Regions from separate parts of the Corallincola holothuriorum genome, predicted to be linked through region 1. Evidence: predicted binding sites of a transcription regulator. Region 1 holds the regulator's gene; each other region holds the start of a gene.
What was found. The regulator sigma-54, encoded in region 1, starts transcription at its own class of promoters, with help from an activator protein. The targets are predictions, from matches to a motif close to GTTGGCACGNNNNTNGNNT.
Positions count from the first base shown of each region.

Region 2: DU002_RS17695 (flagellar basal body rod protein FlgF) is a predicted target of sigma-54. The motif match lies at 4,054-4,072, and genes of this name have one in related genera.
Region 3: DU002_RS17045 (kinase) is a predicted target of sigma-54. The motif match lies at 5,977-5,995, and genes of this name have one in related genera.

Region 1 is NZ_QPID01000005.1:69,694-77,164, forward strand. Features, by position in the region: gene ptsN (PTS IIA-like nitrogen regulatory protein PtsN) at 1-210, opposite strand, end outside; gene hpf (ribosome hibernation promoting factor) at 219-506, opposite strand; gene DU002_RS09455 (RNA polymerase factor sigma-54) at 538-2,034, opposite strand; gene lptB (LPS export ABC transporter ATP-binding protein) at 2,124-2,849, opposite strand; gene lptA (lipopolysaccharide transport periplasmic protein LptA) at 2,853-3,383, opposite strand; gene lptC (LPS export ABC transporter periplasmic protein LptC) at 3,373-3,933, opposite strand; gene kdsC (3-deoxy-manno-octulosonate-8-phosphatase KdsC) at 3,930-4,487, opposite strand; gene DU002_RS09480 (calcium/sodium antiporter) at 4,529-5,497, opposite strand; gene mlaF (phospholipid ABC transporter ATP-binding protein MlaF) at 5,720-6,529, shown strand; gene mlaE (lipid asymmetry maintenance ABC transporter permease subunit MlaE) at 6,526-7,302, shown strand; gene mlaD (outer membrane lipid asymmetry maintenance protein MlaD) at 7,307-7,471, shown strand, end outside.
Region 2 is NZ_QPID01000013.1:63,885-71,355, forward strand. Features, by position in the region: gene flgJ (flagellar assembly peptidoglycan hydrolase FlgJ) at 1-626, opposite strand, end outside; gene DU002_RS17680 (flagellar basal body P-ring protein FlgI) at 637-1,728, opposite strand; gene flgH (flagellar basal body L-ring protein FlgH) at 1,746-2,417, opposite strand; gene flgG (flagellar basal-body rod protein FlgG) at 2,435-3,223, opposite strand; gene DU002_RS17695 (flagellar basal body rod protein FlgF) at 3,250-4,014, opposite strand; gene flgE (flagellar hook protein FlgE) at 4,165-5,499, opposite strand; gene DU002_RS17705 (flagellar hook assembly protein FlgD) at 5,541-6,233, opposite strand; gene flgC (flagellar basal body rod protein FlgC) at 6,255-6,668, opposite strand; gene flgB (flagellar basal body rod protein FlgB) at 6,671-7,066, opposite strand; gene DU002_RS17720 (CheR family methyltransferase) at 7,222-7,471, opposite strand, start outside.
Region 3 is NZ_QPID01000012.1:79,537-87,007, forward strand. Features, by position in the region: gene DU002_RS17005 (ThiF family adenylyltransferase) at 1-135, shown strand, start outside; gene DU002_RS17010 (KpsF/GutQ family sugar-phosphate isomerase) at 137-1,081, opposite strand; gene DU002_RS17015 (MJ1255/VC2487 family glycosyltransferase) at 1,189-2,217, opposite strand; gene DU002_RS17020 (phosphatase PAP2 family protein) at 2,301-2,819, opposite strand; gene DU002_RS17025 (alpha-amylase family glycosyl hydrolase) at 3,060-4,679, shown strand; gene rraA (ribonuclease E activity regulator RraA) at 4,815-5,300, shown strand; gene DU002_RS17035 (DUF1653 domain-containing protein) at 5,307-5,528, shown strand; gene DU002_RS17040 (hypothetical protein) at 5,617-5,940, shown strand; gene DU002_RS17045 (kinase) at 6,098-7,066, shown strand; gene DU002_RS17050 (HAD-IIB family hydrolase) at 7,105-7,471, shown strand, end outside.

The sequences.
Region 1 (7,471 bases):
GATCCTACCGTGGGGAATGGCAATGCCGTTACCTATACCGGTACTGCCTTTCTTTTCACGTTCTAGAATACTTTCGAAAATGGCTTTGTGGCCATGTTCTGGCAAGTGTTTGGCTGCCAATTCACTGGCCATTTCTAATATTCGTTTCTTACTTGAACCATGGACTGCACTTCGGGTGCAGTCCAGGCTAAGTATGGATGATATATCCATAGACATCTCTAGTGAGCATTTAGCTTTTCTTTGTGTTTTATTACTTGCCGATCGAGTTTATCGATCAACGAGTCAATAGCTGCATACATATCACGATGCTCTGCATTCGCAAAGATCTCTCCACCATTTAGGTGCAGTGTGGCTTCGGCTTTTTGGGTTAATTTCTCAACATTGAGGATCACGTGGACATTGTTGATGTGGTCAAAGTGGCGCTCTAATTTACTAAATTTTCCGTCGACATACTCTCGCAGAGAGTCTGTTACTTCTACATGATGGCCGGTAAGATTGATTTGCATAGACCTCATCCTTATTTAGTTTTATTGCCTGCTATAGCAGGCTTTTTCGCTGATTTGACGGTGGAATAGACAAGGATTCCCGATACTTCGCAATGGTTCTCCGCGCTATCTGAATTCCCTGATCTGCCAGTAGGTCAGCAATCTTGCTATCTGACAAAGGCTTATTAGGGATTTCTGCCGCCACAAGTTTCTTGATTAACGCTCTAATTGCCGTTGAAGAACATTCTCCGCCACTTTCAGTACTGACATGACTGGAGAAGAAATACTTGAGTTCGAAAATACCCCGCGGGGTATGCATATATTTTTGTGTGGTTACCCGAGAGATGGTGGACTCGTGCATATCAACCGCTAAGGCAATATCATTGAGTACCATTGGCTTCATCGCTTCATCGCCGTACTCAAAGAAGTCGCGTTGGAACTGTACGATACAGTTGGCGACCTTGAGTAGGGTGTCGTTACGACTTTCCAGACTTTTGATGAACCACTTCGCTTCCTGCAGATGAGAGCGTATATATTGACTGTCAGTAGTGTTCTTTACCGTCCGGCTCATCGCTGCGTATTGCTGATTTACTTTCAGCTTGGGTACCGAGTCAGGGTTTAGCTCAACCACCCAACGTCCAGCTTTTTTCATTACCGACACATCGGGGATTACATATTGCTCATCACCGCTGATCACTGCGCTGCCGGGGCGCGGATTCAACGACTGGATCACCCGCAGAACTTCACGTAGCTGGTCTTCTTTCAGTTTGGTCTTGCGCATCAATTGGCGATAATCCCGGCTGGCTAGCAGGTCAATATACTGACCAATAACCTGGCGGCACTCTTTTAGCCAAGGTGTCTCTTTGGCAAACTGATTGAGTTGTACCAGCAGGCACTCCTGCAATGTGCGGGCACCTACGCCAATAGGGTCGAACAGTTGTACTCGCTTAATGACCGCTTCTATTTCATCAAGTTCGATATCTTCCTGCCCTAAAGAAGCAAGAATATCGTCGGCGGTGACCGTCAGGTAACCCGATTCATCAATCCCATCGATTATCGATGTCGCAATGGCTCTGTCGACATCTGTGAACGGGGTTAATTGCATCTGCCATTCCAGATGATCTTGCAACGACTCTGTGGTTTCGCCTTGATAGGTAAAGTCGGCGTCATCACTGAACGAGGAACCTGAAACGGGCGCTGCTGAAAGGTGGTCATCCCAGGTTGTATCGGTAGGCAGTTCTTCATTGATTTGTTGTTGGTTGAGCGCCTCAGATGTTTCCATGGCTGCATCTTCGCGCTCTTCCGACTGATTATTTTCAGCATTAGCCGTGGTTTGTTCCAGCTTGTCAGTCGCGGTATGGCTTTCACCATTAACTTGCTCACTGGTTTCTTCCGCTTCGTTTTGCTCGAGTAGCGGATTATTATCCAGCGCTTCTTGGATCTCTTGCTGAAGGTCGAGCGTCGACAATTGCAATAGCCGGATTGCTTGCTGCAATTGCGGCGTCATGGTGAGTTGCTGACCTAAACGTAACTGTAATGACGGTTTCATCTACTTCCGTGACATTTAAAATAATGCTGTTGCTGTCATCGTTAATCGGCACTCAAAAGAGCCCGATGTATCAACGCTGGTTACTTACACTATAGCCGGAATTGTTCCCCGAGATATACGTCTCGTACCTTTTGGTCGGCTAACACTTGTTCCGGTTTTCCTTCGGCGATTAACTCTCCGTGGCTAACGATATAAGCATATTCGCACACATCGAGTGTTTCTCGCACGTTATGATCAGTGATCAATACACCGAGACCACGGTCTCTTAGGTGTTGAATAATCTTTTTTATATCTGTGACTGAGATAGGGTCTACGCCAGCGAAAGGCTCATCCAGCAGCACGAACCTAGGTTCCACAGCCAGCGCTCTGGCTATCTCTACTCGACGGCGTTCACCACCTGACAGTGACATACCTAAGCTATCTCTTATGTGAGTGATGCTAAACTCTTCTAGCAGATGTTCCAAGGTTTCCGTGCGCTGTAACCGGCTTAACTCTGGACGGGTTTGCAGTACTGCCATGATGTTGTCAGCGACACTGAGTTTACGAAAGATGGAGGACTCCTGTGGCAGGTAACCGATCCCCTTGCGCGCTCTGATATGCATGGGTGAAAGGGTCACATCTTCATCGTCAATCGTGATGCGCCCTTTATCGTTGGGTACCAGTCCAACCACCATATAGAAGGTGGTTGTTTTACCGGCCCCATTCGGTCCCAATAAGCCAACTATTTGGCCATCATTCAGCGCTAAAGAGACATTCTTAACTACCTGTCTATCTTTGTAGCTCTTGGCTAATTGACTGGCTTTCAATGTCGCCATGGTTTATTCCTTACTTTCGCCGAGCTGTTGTTGCAGCTGTTCGGGGAGAAAAATGGTTGTCACGCGATCATCTTTATCTGTGCCACTTTCTGCGACCATTTTTTGTTTGGCGATATCGTAATGAATAGTTTCGCCTTTCACGACGCTGTCTTGCTGCGTCAGTACCGCTGCACCAGTTAATTGGATAGTGTTATCTGCTAATCGGTAACGGATCTCTGCAGCTTCGGCATGCATTTTTTGACCACTTTCCAAGACCTGACTGAACTTCGCTGGTTTACCGACTGCGATGAGCACCTCTTTTCCTGCGCCCGCGGATTGCTCAACCTGCAAAGTGTCGGCAAAGATCTGTAATGTGCCTTGATTTACCGTGACGTCGTCAAAGAAGGAAATAATGCCTTTTTGAATATCGATACTTTGGCGTTTTGCATCCACGCGGACTTCTTTATTAAAGTCACTTTCAACGGCGCTTAGGGAAGCCGATGTGGTCAGCAATAAGCCGACTAAGCTGAAGGTGAATCTATTTTTAAGGTTCATAGGTCGCTTTTACATCATTTAGCACTTCGATGTGCTCTTGTTCGACGTTGCCCTTTAATCCAACTCCATCGAGTCGGTAGCCAGGCCCTTTTACTGTGACTGGTTGATCACTGCTGACATCATTGGTTGTCAGGTCTATGTCAACATAATCTGTCAGTAAGGTATTGGTTTGATTCTGTGCTGTTAGCATGGTGATCACAACATCTTCTGATAAACGCAGTAGGTTGTTTTGCTCTAATTCACCATGGCTTGCGTTTAAGGTCCAACCAGAACGCTTACCGCTTGGGTAGACGACTAACTTGGGCGCATCAAATTGCGTGAGAGTCATCGAACCATTGTAATACTTCATGTTGCTGGCCCAGATTTGATTCTCTAGCTGACCCTCTTGGTTGTAAATCCTGCTGCGCAGTGTTTTGGCCGTATAGTCAGGCCGCTGTTGTCCCTGATTCTCCGCATTAATATCGATCTCGGACTTTAGCAAACTCTGATAGTAGTAGAGCCCTATGGCAGCCCCAAACAGTATGACGGTAAAAAGAATAACCCGGTTCATATGCTCAAACCTTGGCTTGTCTCTAATTTGTCTTGTGCTTGCAAAATTAGATCGCACACCTCTCTCACTGCTCCTCGTCCACCGGGGATCACGGTTTTATAGTGGCTAAAGCGATGGAGCATGGGGTGAGCATCTTGCACGCTGATGGCGAGTCCGACCTGTTGCATCACCGGGGCATCAACCAGATCATCGCCAATATAAGCGCACTGCTCTGGCGTTAAGTTGGTCGTGGTAAGAAGGCTGGAGAATGCTTGCACTTTGTTATCTTGGCCTTGGAAAATATGAGCAACACCCAAAGCGGTCATGCGCTGTTCAACGATATTCGATTGTCTACCTGTGATGACGGCAACCGCGACGTCTGAGGATTGCAGTGCTTTAATGCCATACCCATCTCGAGTGTGGAAAGCTTTCAGTTCTTCGCCATCGTTGCCAAGATAAATTCGGCCATCGGAGAACACGCCGTCAACATCGCAAATCAGTAGTCGAATTCGCGCTGCTTTTGCCAAGATGTCGGCTTTAACATGGCCATAAAGTGTCTGAACGGTTTCTGTCATCACTTCTCTCAACATGCTTCTTTGGTGCGCTATAGCCAAGCTTAGCGTAAGTTACTGAATAAAAGGATCTGGTAACCGATAAAGCAGGCAGCTAATAGGCCGCCTTCCCATTTGGCCAATATCCGTTTACCACGCCAGCCATAACAAAAAATGAACAGCAACACCGTTAACCCAATCATTATCGGTATATCGCGATACAAGGCTTGCTCGTCTATTTTACCTGGTGCCAATAGCGCTGGCATGGCAAGTACAGCAAACAAATTGAAGATATTTGAACCGATAATATTACCCAGTGCCAAATCGCCTTCATTTCGCAGGGCGCCGGCCACACTGGCGGCTAACTCCGGCAAGCTGGTGCCAATGGCGATGATCGTTAAGCCAATGACTAGATCACTGACACCAAAATAGTGGGCCAGTTCAACCGCGTTTGTGACGAGTAGCTCACTGCTGCCTAATAACAGTAGAAGTCCAATGGCCAGCCACAAGATGGCTTTGGCTGTGGGAAGATCGCTTGGGATCTCTGCTTCAGCCTCCGTAATCAGGGGATCTCCAGCCTTGGCTTCCTGCATCGATATACGCATCATCAAACCAGTAAATGCAATCAGACCGGCAACTAACAAACAACCATCAATGATGCTGAGGTTGAGATCGAGAAACATCGCACTGACACCAAACGTGATTAGCAGCAAGAGCGGGAACTCACGTTTGAGAGTGGCAGAGGATACTTTCAACGGGCGTACTAAGGCGGTAATTCCCAATACCATGGCTATATTAGTAATGTTGGAACCTAATGCGTTACCCACCGCCGTGTCGGGGTTGCCATTCAGGGAGGCCGATGCCGCCACGAGCATTTCTGGCGCAGAAGAGCCGAAAGCGACAACAGTTAAGCCAATGACAAGGGGGGATATTCCAAGGTTTCGAGCCAGCCCGGCTGCGCCATAGACAAATTTGTCTGCGCTCCAAACCAGCACTATGAGGGAAACTATGACAATGAGAGCCGGAATTAGCATAAGGTTTTAATCTTTGACCGTTGATAAAAGATGCAAGGAAAGCGCCATTTTGGTGGCAGAGAGTGACATTTTTTTAATGATATGTCGAACATAGCAATAATCAGAAACAGTTTTTTGAATAGTTTTCGATTTGGTCGCGAGACGTAAAAAGGATACAATCAGCGGCCCGCTAAAGGGACAATGCGGCCAACTGGCCCCGAGAGTCGGTAGAGGTTATGGAGCATGGCAACTGAAAACGTTGTTGATATACGCAATCTTACATTTCGTCGTGGCCAGAGATTTATCTATAAAGATCTGAATTTGACCATTCCCCGTGGCAAAGTGGTTGCCATTATGGGGCCTAGTGGTATCGGCAAAACGACCCTCTTGCGTCTGATTGGTGGCCAACTAACACCGACTAAAGGCGAGGTGTTGTTCGACGGTGACGACATTCCAAGCATGAGCCGACACCAGCTTTATGAGGCTCGGAAGCGGATGAGCATGCTTTTTCAAAGCGGCGCTTTGTTTACCGAGCAGGACGTTTTTGACAATGTGGCGTTTCCTATTCGCGAACACACTGCCCTACCAGAAGAGTTGATTCGTTCTATCGTATTAATGAAGCTTGAAGCTGTGGGGTTAAGAGGGGCTAGGGATTTGATGCCGAGTGAGCTCTCTGGTGGCATGGCGCGCCGAGCCGCACTCGCTCGGGCAATTGCATTAGATCCTGACCTGATCATGTACGATGAACCGTTTGCTGGCCAGGATCCAATTTCTCTGGGAATATTGGTTAAGTTAATCCGGTCACTTAATAGTGCATTAAATATGACGTCCATTGTGGTAACCCATGATGTGCCGGAAGTGATGAGTATCGCCGACTACGTTTATATTATTGCTGACCAAAAGGTGATTGGTCAGGGCACACCAGAACGGATTCGACAATCAGAGTCGCCGCTGGTACGCCAGTTTTTAGATGGTGCCCATGATGGTCCTGTGCCATTTCATTTTCCTGCGAATAGTTTTGCAGAGGATCTTAAGGGAGTTGATCCGAAGTGATTGAGAGAATTCGTCTCTTAGGCGTCGGCGTATTGGATAGTTTGGCGGGCGCAGGCAGGGCTACTTTATTGTTGACCGCTGTGCTGTTCGGGCGTTTTTCTATACGCCGTGGCTTTCCACTGCTGATTAAGCAGATTTATATCACCGGCGTTTTGTCGATGTTGATTGTCTTAGTATCAGGGCTGTTTATTGGCATGGTACTGGGATTGCAAGCCTATAATGTATTGGTGGACTACAGTGCAGAAGCCAGCATTGGACCTATGGTTGCTCTAGCCCTTTTAAGGGAACTTGGCCCTGTGGTTACCGCACTGCTGTTTGCCGGTAGAGCGGGTTCGGCCATGACCGCTGAAATCGGTTTAATGAAAGCCACTGAGCAGCTCTCTAGTTTGGAGATGATGGCTGTCGACCCGTTGAAGCGGATCGTCGCTCCTCGCTTTTGGTCTGGCATCATTAGCATGCCGTTATTGGCATTGATGTTTAGTAGCGTGGGTATTTTTGGCGGCTACCTTGTTGGTGTAGAGTGGCTGGGAGTTGATAGTGGCACATTTTGGTCGGTGATGAACTCTTCCGTTGAATGGCGGGAAGACATTGGCAATGGAATTATCAAGAGCGCAGCGTTTGCGCTGGTAGTGACCTGGATTGCGGTTTTCAAGGGATATGATGCAGTGCCTACTTCTGAAGGGATAAGTAGGGCAACCACTGAAACCGTTGTTCATTCTTCGTTAGCGGTGCTAGGACTCGACTTTGTCCTTACCGCGCTTATGTTCGGGTAAATGGATGCAAAATAGTAAGCGTTTTGATCAGCGTAAAATCGAGATATTGGTTGGCTTTTTCGTTCTGACCAGTTTTCTGGCGCTACTTATGTTGTCACTGAAAGTGGCAACCTCTGAGTTAAGTACCAGCACGAACTCGTACACGCTGTTTGCTAAGTTCGACAATATT
Region 2 (7,471 bases), on a different contig from region 1:
TCGAGAGCGTTTGGATCTGATTTGTCACTCTGGGTTATCGGCTCAGCCCCAGTAATAGCCACCGAACTGGCCGCCAGTTTTGCCTTAATTGCATCAAGCGGGTTTTGTTGACTAGCCGCTTGCTGTTCCGCCATCAATTTCTGATGTGTATCGGAACGTAAATAGGGCGCCAGCGGCAAACTATTGCCGGAGGCCACGCCAGACTGACTCTCTGTAATTGGATCCAGACTTGGAGATACATCTTGTGTTTGGGGAAACAGTTGATCGCTGCCGTCGGTTCGCAACGTTGATGCCGGGCGCACGGTATCGCCGTCGGGTCGTAACTGTTGAACCATCAATTCGGCCAAACCGAAGCTGCCGCTCTGTGTCAGATCCTGGGCCATCTGTTGATCGCCCATCTGTTCATAAAATTTGGTGTAATTACTACTAAATGGGCTGTCTAACTCAAACGCTTCGGTCGCCTGACGCATCCCCTTGATAAGCATCTGTACGAACATGCCTTCAAATTGCTTTGCCACTTCATGCAGTGCTTCCTCTTCATTCTGCTGAGCACTTTGACGCAGCCTATCAAGACCTTGGATGTCATGAACCTGGCGGCTTTGGGCAAATCTGTCGGCATCGATCATCTCAGCACCTTTAGATAATGATCAACTGGCCACGAAGCGCACCCGCTTGCTTCAGCGCTTCTAAGATCGCCATGACGTCGGCAGGAGCAGCACCGACCGCGTTAATAGCCCGCACTAAATCGTCAAGGGTGGTACCAGGATTGAACACAAACATACGCGCATCATCGATAGCAACATCAATTAAGCTTTCCTGCGTTACCACGGTATCACCGCCCGAAAAGGCGCCCGGTTGGCTGACATCTTGCCCTTCGGCGATAGTAACGGTCATGCCGCCGTGAGTAATTGCCGCAGGCAGTAAGCGCACATCCTTGCCAATAACAATAGTGCCGGTACGGGAGTTGACGATCACTTTGGCAGACTCATCGGCAGGCTCGAAATCAAGGTTTTCCAGCGTTGCCAAGTACGCGACACGCTGAGAAACATCCCGTGGCGCGGTAACCCGTACACTGGTTGCATCGATAGCGCGCGCCGTATCAGGGCCAACTAAATCATTGATCACATCAGACAGGCGCTTGGCTGTAGAGAAGTCGGGATTGTTCAAATTAAATGTCAGGTAATCGCCCTGGCTAAACATACTGGGAACTTCACGCTCGACAATCGCTCCGTTGGCGATGCGTCCGACGGTCGGTGTATTACTGATTACTTTTGAACCATCCTCACCGGAAAAACCAAAACCACCGACCACGAGGTTGCCTTGGGCAACAGCATAAATTTTACCATCAACCCCTTTTAGGAAAGTTTGTAGCAAGGTGCCACCACGGAGGCTTTCAGCACTACCGATTGAACTCACTGTAATATCAATGGTTTGCCCCGGCTTGGTAAAAGCAGGAAGGTCTGCATGGATAGCGACAGCGGCGACATTTTTAATCTTTGGGCGCGTGCCGGGAGGCAGGTTAATGCCAAAATTGGATAACAAAGTCGAAAAGCTCTGTTCAGTGTATCGCGCTTGTTCGCCGGTGCCTGTCAAACCAACCACTAGGCCGTAACCAACCAGTTGGTTGTTCCTAACCCCTTGGATCGTCGTGACATCTTTAATCCGTTCGGCGCTCGTCACACCACAAACAAGAAATGAAACAGTCAATAAAATCAGTCGCGTCCACATAGCTATTACCTGCTGCCTTAGAAAGGCCAAATTGGACTATTGAAGAAGCCAGTCAACCAACCAGGAGTTTGCGTGTCATGGGTAGAGCCGGTACCGCTGTATTGAATGCGTGCATTAGCCACACGGGTAGAGTCAACGTTATTATCGCCGGTCACGTCTTCAGGCCGGATAATCCCGGTTAAACGGATATATTCATCACCTTGGTTAATGGTGATCCATTTTTCACCACGTACCACCAGATGGCCGTTAGACAACACTTGTACAACACTGACCGAAATAGCACCAAACAGTGAGTTGTTTTGGCGAACCTTTGACTCCCCTTCAAACTCGTTATCACCTTCAATGCTGGCGTTAAGCTCGTTACCATTGATGGTGAACGGGCTTCCCATCAATACCGGCGTTTGCAAGCCCACCGACGAGGACTTATCCAACTCGTTCTTGGCACCTTTATTCGCCGTGGTGTTCTCAACTAAATTCACCGTGATCACATCGCCAACACGGCGTGCCTTAATATCGGAATAAAGGTTCTGTGCCGTCACATCCTGAAACATTGACCCGGTGAGCACCATGTTGCCCTCTTCCGGCATCTCGGGGATCAGCGGCGCGTAATAGGGGTCATCAGGTTGCACCTGATATACGCTGGAACAAGCAGACAGTAACAGCGCCGATAATGGAATTAGTTTTTTCATCGCTCTACACCAGGTTACTAAAGTTGTTGATTGATGTATGACATCATCTGATCAACGGCCGAGATCACTTTTGCATTCATCTCGTAGACCCGCTGACTTTCGATCAAATTAACTAGCTCTTCGGTGACATTCACGTTGGAAGTTTCCAGTACCCCTTGGCGAATAGAACCTAGGCCGTCCAAGCTCGGTGTACCTTCGGTGGCTGCGCCACTGGAGCCGGTTTCCAAATAGAGATTTTCACCGATAGGCTCTAAGCCACTGGGATTGACAAAATCAACGATGGTAACGTTGCCTACAACGACGTTATCGGTGTTGCCAGGTTGTCTGACAGACACTTCACCATCAACAGAAACTGTCATCGACTGCGCATCGGGTGGCAGGTTGATCGCTGGTTGTAGCTCGTAACCTGCGCCGTTAGTCACCATCTGCCCATCTTCGTTGAGGGTAAACTGACCATTACGGGTATAAGCAATATTGCCGTCAGGCAATAGGATCTGAAAGAAGCCTCGCCCTTGAATCGTCCAGTCCATCGAATTATCAGTGCTGAGCAAGTTACCTTGCGTAAAGGTCTTTTGTGTCGCCGTCACTTTGGCGCCGGCACCTAGCATCAAGCCGGTAGGCAACTCAGTATTCGCGGATGACAAACCACCCGGTTGATTAATCGTCTGGTACAAGAGATCTTCGAACACGGCGCGACTCTTCTTGAACCCCACCGTACTGGCATTTGCCAGGTTGTTCGATATCACTGAAATATCGGTCTGCTGGGCATCAAGACCGGTTTTACTGATCCAAAGTGCTGGATTCATGATGCTAACTCCTTACTGTTCAGTGATTAGCCGAGGCGCAACAGTTGATCAGAAGATTTATCGATATCTTCTGCTGTCCGCATCATTTTGATTTGCATTTCGAACTGACGCTGCAAGCTAAGCATGCTGGTCATTTCACTTACTGCGCTCACATTACTGCCTTCTAATACGCCACTCATCAATGTGATGTCAGCATTGGCCGGCGCTAATGTATCGCCAAGCGCAGCAGCATCCCCTTTCAGGCGAAAGAGGCCATCAAGCCCTTTGTCCAACGCCTGCTTATCAGGCTGGACTAACTTAATGCGCCCGACCGCTGCAACCGCAGTAGGCGGCGCACCAGTGGGTAAAACAGAAATAGTACCGTCACCGCCGATCTCTATTTTGGCGTACGGCTGAGGCACCACTATCGGTGCGCCATCATCCCCTAGGATCGCCCTGCCAGAACCGTTGGTTAACAACCCCTCCGGCGAAACAACAAGATCGCCAGCACGGGTATAGGCTTCTTGACCCTGACCATCAGCCACGGCTAACCAGCCGTCACCTTTTACCGCCACATCTAAAGAACGGCCTGTGGTCACCAAAGCACCGCCACGCAAACTTGACGCAGGATTTTCCGTCATCGCAAACACACGCGTAGGTAAACCTTCACCAAACGCCTGCATGGCACGGGACTGTTCTAGGTCGGCCTTAAAACCTGTGGTATTTGCATTCGCCAAATTGTTGGCATGCACGCCAATACTGTGAAAGTTCTGCTTGGCGCCACTCATAGCCAGATACATAAAACGATCCATGGGGACCTCGGTGTCAAAAAAACATGTCTAACAACGATATTGCAATGACTATGCCAAATGGGTAACCAACTGATAACAAAAGGAAGGGAATGAAAAAGTGGCAAAAAAATGCCGCCTCGGAGCGGGCGGCATTGACGAACTATCGTTGCGTTATCGGATCTGCAGGATAGTCTGGGTGATCGTGTTGTTCACTTCCAGAGAACGAGAGTTAGCCTGGAAGTTACGTTGACCTGTGATCAGATCAACAAGCTCAGTGGTCAGGTTTACATTTGATTGTTCCAATGTACCCGACAGTATTCGCCCGTATGACCCCTGATCGGCTTCACCTGCAATCGGATCACCAGACGATTGATTAGCCGTCCACGCCGTGTTTCCGACAGGCGCCAAACCTTGTTCATTCGCCACTTTCACCAACGCCACTTTACCTAATGGCTGTGTTGTACCGTTACTGTAAGTAGCGTTGACTAACCCGCTGCTACCAATATCAACAGAGGTCAAACGCCCCACTGTCACGCCGTCTTGCGCCAGTTGTTGAACTTCGAAAGCGGAAGCAAACTGAGTCGGGTTGTTGAAATTGAAGGTAACCGTCTGGTTCACATCGGCACCGCCCATATCCAAGCCCGCACCACCCGGAGGAGCAACCCCCAAGGGTTCAGTAACCACAGGGTTACCACCGTTAACCGAAGCCACGGTGCCATCGGCATTAAAGTTCATATACATACCGGTTTGACCATTAGCACCGGTAGGCTGAGTTTGCGGCGGTGGCGGTGCAACAATATCGACAGGCTGCGAGCCGTTGGGATCTGTCATCGTGGTAAACATCGCCCACTGATTCGCTACGTTAGTATCCTTTACGTAATAGGTGGTTGCTACGTAGCTCTGCCCAAGGGAATCGTAGATAGTCAGTGATGTGGCAGCGTTATATGTGGTGTTGTCCGTCGGGTCAAAGTTTGCCGGATCTAAAGCCGTTTCACCCGCGGGCAAGTTCAAGCCAATATCGACATTAGCTGTTGGTTGCGGCTGCCCTGCTGAGGATGGGATCTGCAGCGGAATAGTCGAAGCTAACGCCACCGAAGAAACGGTACCGTCCGGGTTTACCGGAAACACGCGTAAAAATTGCCCTGCAGAGTTAACCATAAAGCTATTCTCATCCAGCTTAAATGCGCCAGCACGAGTCAAGTTAACGTCAAGATCTTCCGCGTTGGCTGAGGTAGCAAAGAAACCACTGCCATCGATCGCCAAATCCAGGGAGTTATTCGAGAACAGGAATGAGCCCTGGCTAAACTGCTGCGCCACATCTGCAGTAGTGACACCCTGGCCAACCGTTGTTTTCGAGTTACTAAACACACTAGAACTATAAACGTCGGCGAATTCAGCTCGCGACTCTTTAAAGCCGAAGGTGTTTACGTTTGAGATATTGTTGGCGGTAACATCAATATCTTTCTGAGCGGCGTTAATCCCACTCAACGCAATATTAAAAGACATAACTTCATACTCCCATTTATCTGGTGTTCGCTTGGCCTGTTTTAGCCTTTAGCAACTTCAAGAACGTCACTTAAGCGGAATCCACCCTGTATACCTTGCAGATTTAATGCCACACCGTTGGCGCCACTAATACTGACGCTATCAACCTTGGCGTAAGTAGAGATTGGCAGTTCGACGCTGCTATCTCCCTGAAGAGCGTATGCCTTCACTACATAATTACCCTGCGGCAACTGATTGCCGCTTGCATCTGTACCGTCCCATTCAAAGCGGGCATTTCCAGCCTCCTTTGCCCCCATCGTAATGGAATGCACCACCTGCCCTGTGGTGTCTTCGATGCGAACGGTGACGTTATTTGTTGGCGCAGATAAACTCACGACACCATCAATGCCTGTGGTATCCGTCTTATGGCTATAGCCTGTCGGTACCAATACCTTTTGGCCCACCAAAGATGAAGCTTGTAGTGCTTGGCTCGAACTCATAATGGAGTTCAAACCTGTCATCTGTTCATTTAGTTGACCGATGCCTTCCGCCGTTGTAAACGAGCTCATCTGCGCCACCATCTCAGCGTTCTCAACCGGTTTAAACGGATCTTGATACGCCAGCTGCTGGGTCAAAAGCTGAAAGAAATCTTCCTGCGACAACATGGTGTCTTTCGGTTGATCACTGATTTCCGTTTGCGGCTCTTGCCAACTCAACTGATCGATATAATTGCTGCTTCCGCTTATCTCACTCACAATTAGCTCTCCTTACCCGACTTACTTGCCGAGCTGAAGCGTACGATTAAGCATCTGCTTTGCCGCATCAGCGATCTGAACATTGGTTTGATAACTTCGAGAAGCCGACATCATGTCCGCCATCTCTTCAACGGTATTAACGTTAGGCTTAAAGATATACCCCTGTTCATCCGCCATCGGGTGCTCAGGATCATATTGTCGAATCAGTGGCTTATCACTTTCGACGATCCCTTTCACCTCAACCGGAACAGCACTCTGGTCGCGCATGGCGCTGTCAAACTGCGCTGCAAATACCGGATGTCGCGCACGGTAAGTGGTATCAATACTGCTCGACACACTGTCAGCGTTAGCGAGGTTACTCGCGGTGGTGTTCAGACGGATAGACTGAGCACTCATTCCTGAACCTGCGACATCTAGAACGTTAAACAGACTCATGCCTATTCTCCTTTAATTGCTGAAGTAAGACCGCGGAACTTACTGCCTAAGAAGGTCAGCGAGGCTTGATGCTCCAAGGCATTTTGCAGGTAGTTATTCCGCTCTACCTGCATATCAACCGTATTTCCGTCGCCCGTATCAGGTTGATTGGGCACGCGATACTTAAGCTCGCCGGTCGGCGGCAAATTGACATTAAAATGCCGCTCATTAGTACTTGCCATGGCAAAGCCCTGCCGCGTCTGCGCATTAGCTAATGCCTGCTTAAAATCGATATCCTGCGCTTTGTATTGAGGGGTATCAGCATTGGCGATATTACTAGCCAAGACTTCAGCCCGCTGGGTACGGATACCGACAGTGTGCTGATGAATTCCCAATGCGCGATCAAAACTAATAGCCATAACGATTCCTCCACTGAAATTGTAAAAGCAATAGTCATGCCAAAGAATTTTTGGCGCTTACACGAAAGGCAAAAGAAGCAATACAAATAGGACAGACAAAAAATGCGCCAACCATGGCGCATTTTTAAGATAAGCAGATTGAGGGAGTAACCAGGCTACTTCTTCACTTTATACACGATCCCCGGATTACAACGGATCATCTCAAAATCATCACTGAGCCCAGTGATCGACTCTGACGCGCCAAGAAACAGGTGTCCTCCCGGGTTCAATGCGCCAGCAAACTGCTTCAATATCTTAGATTTCACTTCAGGAGAGAAGTAAATCAGTACGTTACGACAAAAAATCAGATCAAAACGCCCTAACAAGGCGTAACTATCCAATAAATTACAGTGACGGAAACTGACC
Region 3 (7,471 bases), on a different contig from region 1:
TGGAGCTTTCAGTACGATGCCTACTGCAACCGTCTGGCTAGCAGCTGGCGGCCGGGTGGCTATAAGCACCCTTTACAACGGCTATTGCTATGGCTGGCACGCCGCCATTTAAGAAAACAGGGTGCCGACATTTAACTCATAGTTCGCATTGATACAGCTGTAAAACGCCTTCAAGGCGCTCATTTTCAACCACCAACAACACGGTAATATTTAACTCATGCATAGTATCGGCGGCCTCCTGCAGCCTAGCGGATGGCGATATTACCCTTGGCCCCACGGTCATCACATCGGCTGCTGTTTGACGCAAAAAACTGTCTTCATATTTTTCTATCGCCCGACGAATATCACCATCAGTGATGATCCCTCGTAACTCGTCGCCATCCATCACGATCGCGACACCCAAACGCCCCTCTGTCGCCACCTGAATAACCTCTTTGGTGGAGGCAGTAGGCGCCAATATTGGCAGTTGCTCGCCACGCATCACATCTCGCACTCGAGTCAATAAGCGACGCCCCAAACTGCCCCCGGGATGAAAACGCGCGAAGTCAGATGGTTGAAAATCTCTGGCGACCATTAAGGCCATGGCTACCGCATCTCCCATCGCCGCCGTAGCTGTCGTTGAAGAGGTTGGCGCCAAACGCAGCGGACACGCTTCCTCTGCTACTGCAATCGACAGATGAAAATCCGCGTTGCGCGCCAAGGTGGAATCAAGGTTACCCGTCATCGCAATCAGGGTGTTCTTATTCGCTTGCATAAACGGGATCAAGCCGATCAGCTCTTCACTCTCTCCAGAGTTGGAGATCGCCAATAAAATATCGTCTTTACCGACCATTCCGAGGTCGCCATGCCAAGCCTCCGCTGGGTGCAAAAAGAAGCTGGGAGTCCCTGTACTGGCCAGTGTGGCTGCGATCTTCTTCCCTATCAGGCCCGATTTTCCCATGCCAGTGACGACCAACTTACCTTGACTGGCAAGGATAGTGTCTATCGCTAGGTCAAAACTCGCATCCAGTTGTTGCTTTAGATCGGAAATGGCATTGGCTTCCAGTTCAAATACTCGCAATGCCTGTTGGGTATGATTCATATGCTTGTCTTAAAGAGTAAAATGAATAGCTTGGCACAAGCTACGCTGATGCTCCAGCGGTGACAAGCAACCGGATCAAAGCCATTGAGTTTTTTTGTCGCCTGAAATTATATGCTCACTTTCGCCCACAACCGTTCAGCGACCTTCTCTAACGGCTCGGAACGCTGCTGAGCCAACCAACCCGCCAACGCTGCCGCGACACAAGGGTATGACAGAGGCATCTTCGCTGGGGTAGCCAAGAATTCGTTCAACGATGACGCTGACAAGGTATCCATCACCTGAGCCAATTGCAGTTTCGCTAATGTCGCGGCGTTTGATTCCTGCTCAAACTGCCCCACTAACGGCTTTACCAGCAATTTTTTACCGAGAAAAAGCGCTTCCGATGGTAGTTCGAAACCACTGTTACATATCACCCCTTCCGCATCGGCAAGATCGTTGGCAAAGCTTTGCTTGCTCAGGGGTAACCACTGAATATGTTGCTGTAACTTCGCACTTGAGATCGCCGGGTGATAACAATAAAAATTCGTATTGGGCTGAGACAACAGCATGGTTTCAATCTTGGTTAACGCTTCAAACGGCAGATAAACAACCACCTTATTTTTCAACGCCGGTAAGCTGCGATGCTCAATATCGATGATTGGGGGCAAAATGGTCTGGTCAAAATGGTGCCAGTGCAACCCTATATGCTCAGAGGCGGGGGCAAAACCGCTCATTAATATGCGTGCAGCCAAGTTATAACCACGCTTAGGCACATCATAACGAAACGATGCTTGGTGGCTTAAGGCAAGACTGGGTACCCCTTGTAGTTTTGCCGCCCACGCAGTGACAGGCTCAAAATCGGTAATAACAAGGTCGTAGGCACTCAAATCAAGCGAACGAATATCTCGCCATAATTGCCGCAAGCTGGCCTGTTTAAGCGTTTGCCATAGATTAATCGAGCCCGCAGAAACGGCAAAAGTCAGTCCTTGGCGCCAAAAAAAGTCACCAAACGGCTGCATATCAAATAGCTGATCTAACGGCCGGCCACTGACCAAGTAATCGGTTGCAATTCCCGCTTCAGCTAACGCCTTTGCCATAACCCGCGCACGGGTCATATGACCATTACCCGTGCCCTGTACCCCATACAGTATCTTCATCTACGACTTCTCAACATCAGGCTCCCTAGGGGAAATCAAAATCTCTCTATCCAACCAGCGGCGCCCGGCACTTACAGGCTGTACTACACCAGTGAAATAACCGCTGTTGCGACCGTTATACCCAGCAGTGCGCCACAGACGACATCCGCCGGGAAGTGCACTCTTAGCATCACGCGGGAGTAACCCACCAAGCACGCCCAGCCATAGGCCAGCCACTGAATCTCTGCGAAAAATGTACTCAACATGGTCGCCATCACAAACGCCGCGGCCGTATGGCCAGAGGGCAAACTAAACTTATCGGAAGGGGTTACCACGGCAGCGATACCGAGATTGGCTTGGGCAGGACGATTACGTTTAAAGCCATTTTTCAACAGCCAATAGATCGGTCGCTCAATAAGAAAAGCGGTCAAGGTGGCGATCAGAAAGGCGGTACCGCGCTCAGGGAATAAGCACCAAGCCATCAGCCCGACAAGCGGATACCAATAACCATCACCGGTTCTCGATAAGTAACGACAGGCAGTGACCAGACCAGGCCAACGATTAGCGCCAGAAAGGCGAAGAAATAACTGCTCATCAAGTTGCTTCAGACTCAATATGTTCATGAGGCACCTCCAACTAAGTTAGGTGCCAAGCTAAGGTGAATCAATGACAACAACATGACAGAAACAAGAAGGCTATATTTCAACCAATTGACGAGGGCTGGCACTAATCGATGGCTCCGGCATCGAGTCGTTTTTCTGAAACTTATTTTGTGCGTTGATTCATACTCAGGCGGTAACTTCGTTGCCGCCAACAACGGTAAAGCGCATGCTCAACTCAATTCACGACAGGATCGCTGCAGCATGAAAAACATCACTTCACTCTCCTCATTTGGATGCTCAGCGTTATTGGCGCTCAGCCTAACCGCTTGCCAGCAGGCACCGGCAGATCCAGACACCCCAGGCTTAAGTGATGCCCTTGATCTGAGCCCGATAGCCGTTGAGTTAAACGATAGCGGACTGCCTGCCGATTGGCAGAAACACGCGGTGTTTATGGAGATCTACATTCGGGGCTATCAGGACAATGATGGTGATGGTATTGGCGACTTTAATGGCCTGACCTCACGCCTCGATTACCTGCAAGATCTCGGAATAAAAGGGATCTGGTTGATGCCAATGATGCAAAGTCAGGATCGCGATCATGGCTATGCAGTAACAGACTATCGCAAAGTTGAACCCGATTACGGCAGTTTGGACGACTTCAAGCACTTCCTAAACGAGGCCCACCGCCGAGGCATCGGGGTGATCATTGATTACCTAATTAATCATAGCGCTGCACAGAATCCACTATTCCTCGATTCAGATAAACATCTAGCGGGTAAACGTGATTGGTATATTTGGCGTGACGATTTTCAACACTGGCCGAACTGGGGGGGCAACGAAACCTGGCATGCCGGAACTGACGGTTTCTATTACGGTATTTTTTGGGATCAAATGCCCGATTTTAATCTGCGTCATCCCGAGGTAGTCAGCTTCCACCAAAACAACTTACGTTACTGGCTTAATTTAGGGGTCGATGGGTTCCGCTTCGACGCCGTCGGCACGCTGTTCGAAAACGGCAGCAGCGCCATGCTCAATCAGCCAGACAATCACCGCTTCCTCGCCGATAGCATCCGTCCGATCGTGATGGAATATCCCAATCGCTATATGGTTTGCGAAAATCCGGATGGCCCCATGCCCACCGCAGAATCTTGTGGTAGTGCGTTCTATTTCGGTCTACAAGGCGCCATTCTTGCCAGTGCTAAATTTGGCAAAACCAAGCAACGCATGAAGGATCGACTAGAGAATGCACCGATGGCGCAACTGGCCACGCTGTTAGCCAACCACGATTCATTCGCTGGCGGCCGAATCATGGAGCAACTAAAGGGCGACGAGGGTAGCTATCGCATGGCTGCAGCAACGCTGCTGACCCTGCCTGGCACACCTTTTATCTACTACGGTGAAGAGATAGGGATAGGTCATAGCCTCGACATCACCGATCCGGATCCCGACCACAGATTACGAACCCCGATGAGTTGGACTGATGACGCCAACAGTGCAGGCTTCACCACCGGCACACCATTTCGAGCCGTCGCTAATAATGTCGCGACGCATAACGTTGCTGCCGCGCTTGAACAACCGAGCTCATTACTCAAGCACTACCGTCACTGGATCCAGTTACGTAATCTGCAGCCAGCCTTGCAGAGCGGCGACTACCAAGCGGTTGAAGTCACCGATAAACGGATCTTTGCGTTTACCCGAACACTTGATGATGACGTACGTCTAGTATTACTGAACTACAGCTCGCAGCCCGTTGAACTGACACTGACCGATAGCTGCTGGCAGATTATCGACAGCTATCCCAACAGCCTCCTTGCCGGGACTTTACCGACGACGGTGAATTTACCGCCACAAACAGCGACATTAGCGCAGCCCTGCGAGTGAAACAGCAGCTGCGTTAAATCAAATAGTTAGCGAGCATTGCAACACGGAGATCGCTTTGCACTAGAAAGGCGCTTATACTCTTTGTCGTTAAGCAAGCCTCGAGCTAAAAAGCCGTTATCAATCAAGGAGACAGTTATGGAATACAACACCTCGGAACTGTGCGATATCTATCTCGATTCCGTCGATGTGGTAGAACCCATGTTTGCATCCTACGGAGGACGCAGCTCCTTCGGTGGTCAGGTCACCACCATTAAATGTTTTGAAGACAACGGCTTAATCCGCGACGCGGTGCAGGAAGATGGTAGCGGACGCGTGCTGTTAATCGATGGCGGCGGCTCATTACGCCGAGCGCTAGTGGATGCAGAGATTGCCGAAACGGCGACCGATAATGGCTGGGAAGGCTTGGTAGTTTATGGCTGTATTCGCGATGTCGATGCCGTCGGTGAATTTGAGCTAGGCGTACAGGCGCTGGCGTCTATTCCTGTTGGCGCAGACGGCGAGAGCATTGGTGAAGTTGACGTAGCAGTCAATTTTGGCGGTGTGACTTTTCTACCGGAAGATCACCTTTACGCCGACACCACAGGCGTGCTGTTATCTGCCGAGCCTCTCGACATAGAATAACCCTCGTTGAACAACACTCCAGAACTCCGCCCCGGACGGTATCGCCACTTTAAAGGTGGCGAGTATCAGGTAATCGATCTCGCCCGTCACAGTGAAACCGAAGAGTGGATGGTGCTCTACCGACCGCTTTACGGAGAACAGCAGTTATGGGTGAGACCGCTTGCCATGTTCACAGAAAAAGTCAGCCATCAAAATAAAACAGTGGCGCGCTTCACACCCGTCGAATGAGCAACTTGGCGTTGACGCTAATTTCCTTAAAGTGGTCGGTCATCTAACACGGATGCACGTTTAAAGAATGATTTAAGGAGATGCTGTTATGGGTGCAGTATTGGAAGCAACCATCATTGGATGCCTCTATTTTATCCCTATATTTCTCACTGCAAATCTACTCCAAGCTGGCCGCCGCACGGTTTTTCCTTGTATCGTCGCCGCAGGTGTGTGTTGCAGCATGACAGAGTTAGTTAGCCTGATCGCACTGCCAGAGTGGTCCTCTGCTGGGGCGATTTTGGGGGCGTCAGCGTTGCTGTTTACCTTGGTGCTTGATGCTAAATGGTATTTGGCAGCAGGTATCGTCGCAATCAGCTATCTTGTGCAAATGGGAATGACTGAAACCGGCACCATGCTACTGAACGCTGTATAGATTTTTTTGTGAGCTAAATCAGCACACCGGTAACAAGCTGGCACTCAAACTGCAATCAATCACTATAATCATTCGATAGTTGGATAATCGCACCAATATCGAACGTGATGAATCATGAGCCGATCTCGACGCACCTTAGTGGTGCAATGTAAGGAAGATGATGCCAGCATCACCATTGTGGCCAGACACTCCTCTGACTGAGGAACGCAAACAAGCGTTGCTTGATAAGCTCACACAGCCATTTAACGAGTTGTGTGAGCAACTTCAGTTGCCTGATAGCTACAGAGAGCTACTCCCGCAAATCTATCTGCCGTTAGGTGAGTGGATATCTCGTCAACGCCTACTCCAAGGCAAGCTTTGCTATGTTTTCGGTGTCAACGGTGGTCAGGGTAGCGGTAAGTCAACCTTGTGCCATTTCCTCAAGCTGGTGATGGAGCAGGGTTTTGATCTGCGTACCGTTGGCTTCTCCGTTGATGACCTCTACCTCAGTAAGCGTAGCCGTCATGTATTAGCTCGCAATCAGCATCCACTATTGGCAACCCGCGGCGTGCCTGGCACCCATGATGTGGCATCAGGTCTCGAACTGCTCAACCGTTTACGTACGTTACGGGCGAACGAAGCGACCTATCTACCCAGCTTTAACAAAGCGGTTGATGATTGCGATCCCATGGAAGCTTGGCAGACCTGTGAAGGCCCGGTGGACTTGGTTATTTTTGAAGGTTGGTGTGTCGGCACCCCCGCCCAAAGCGAAGCTTCTCTGGCGATCCCAATGAACGCCCTCGAACGTGAAGAGGATGCTGATGGCCAGTGGCGGCGCTATGTTAATCAGCAATTAGCTGGTCCATACCAAACGCTATTCGCCCGTATTGACGCCCTATTAATGCTGAAAGTGCCAGACCTAAACGCTGTTAAACAATGGCGTGGTCAGCAAGAACAACAGCTTCAGGCGAAAGCCGGAAAACAGGCTGGCGTGATGGACGAAGAGAGCTTAGCTCGTTTTCTGATGCATTATCAGCGACTGACTAATCACGCACTGAAAACCTTACCCGATTTGGCTGACATCTGTTTTCACCTCAACGAAAGCCACGGTATCGATAAGGTGCAAATAAACAAAATGCTTTGCTAATGAGGAGGTGATTTATCGTTAGTCCCCAAGCCCAACTGATCGTCTATAGCGATCTAGACGGCACACTGCTAGATCATCACAATTACAGTTTTGCAGCTGCGCAACGCTCTCTGGCACTACTGGCAAGCGCTAATTTCCCCCTGCTCCTTAATACCAGTAAAACGTTTTCGGAAGTGATAAGCCTGCGCCACCAGCTCGATAATCATCATCCATTTATCATCGAAAATGGCAGCGCCATCTGTATACCAGCAAATTATTTTGTCTGGCTTGACGGCATGTTGTCGACCCAGCTTTACGCTGGTGAGCAGCGCTATTTCATCCAAAATCTAGGCCCCAACTACAGCAACATCATTAAGGTGCTGCACCAACTTCGCAAGCAGCACGGCTATCAATTTACCGGCTTTG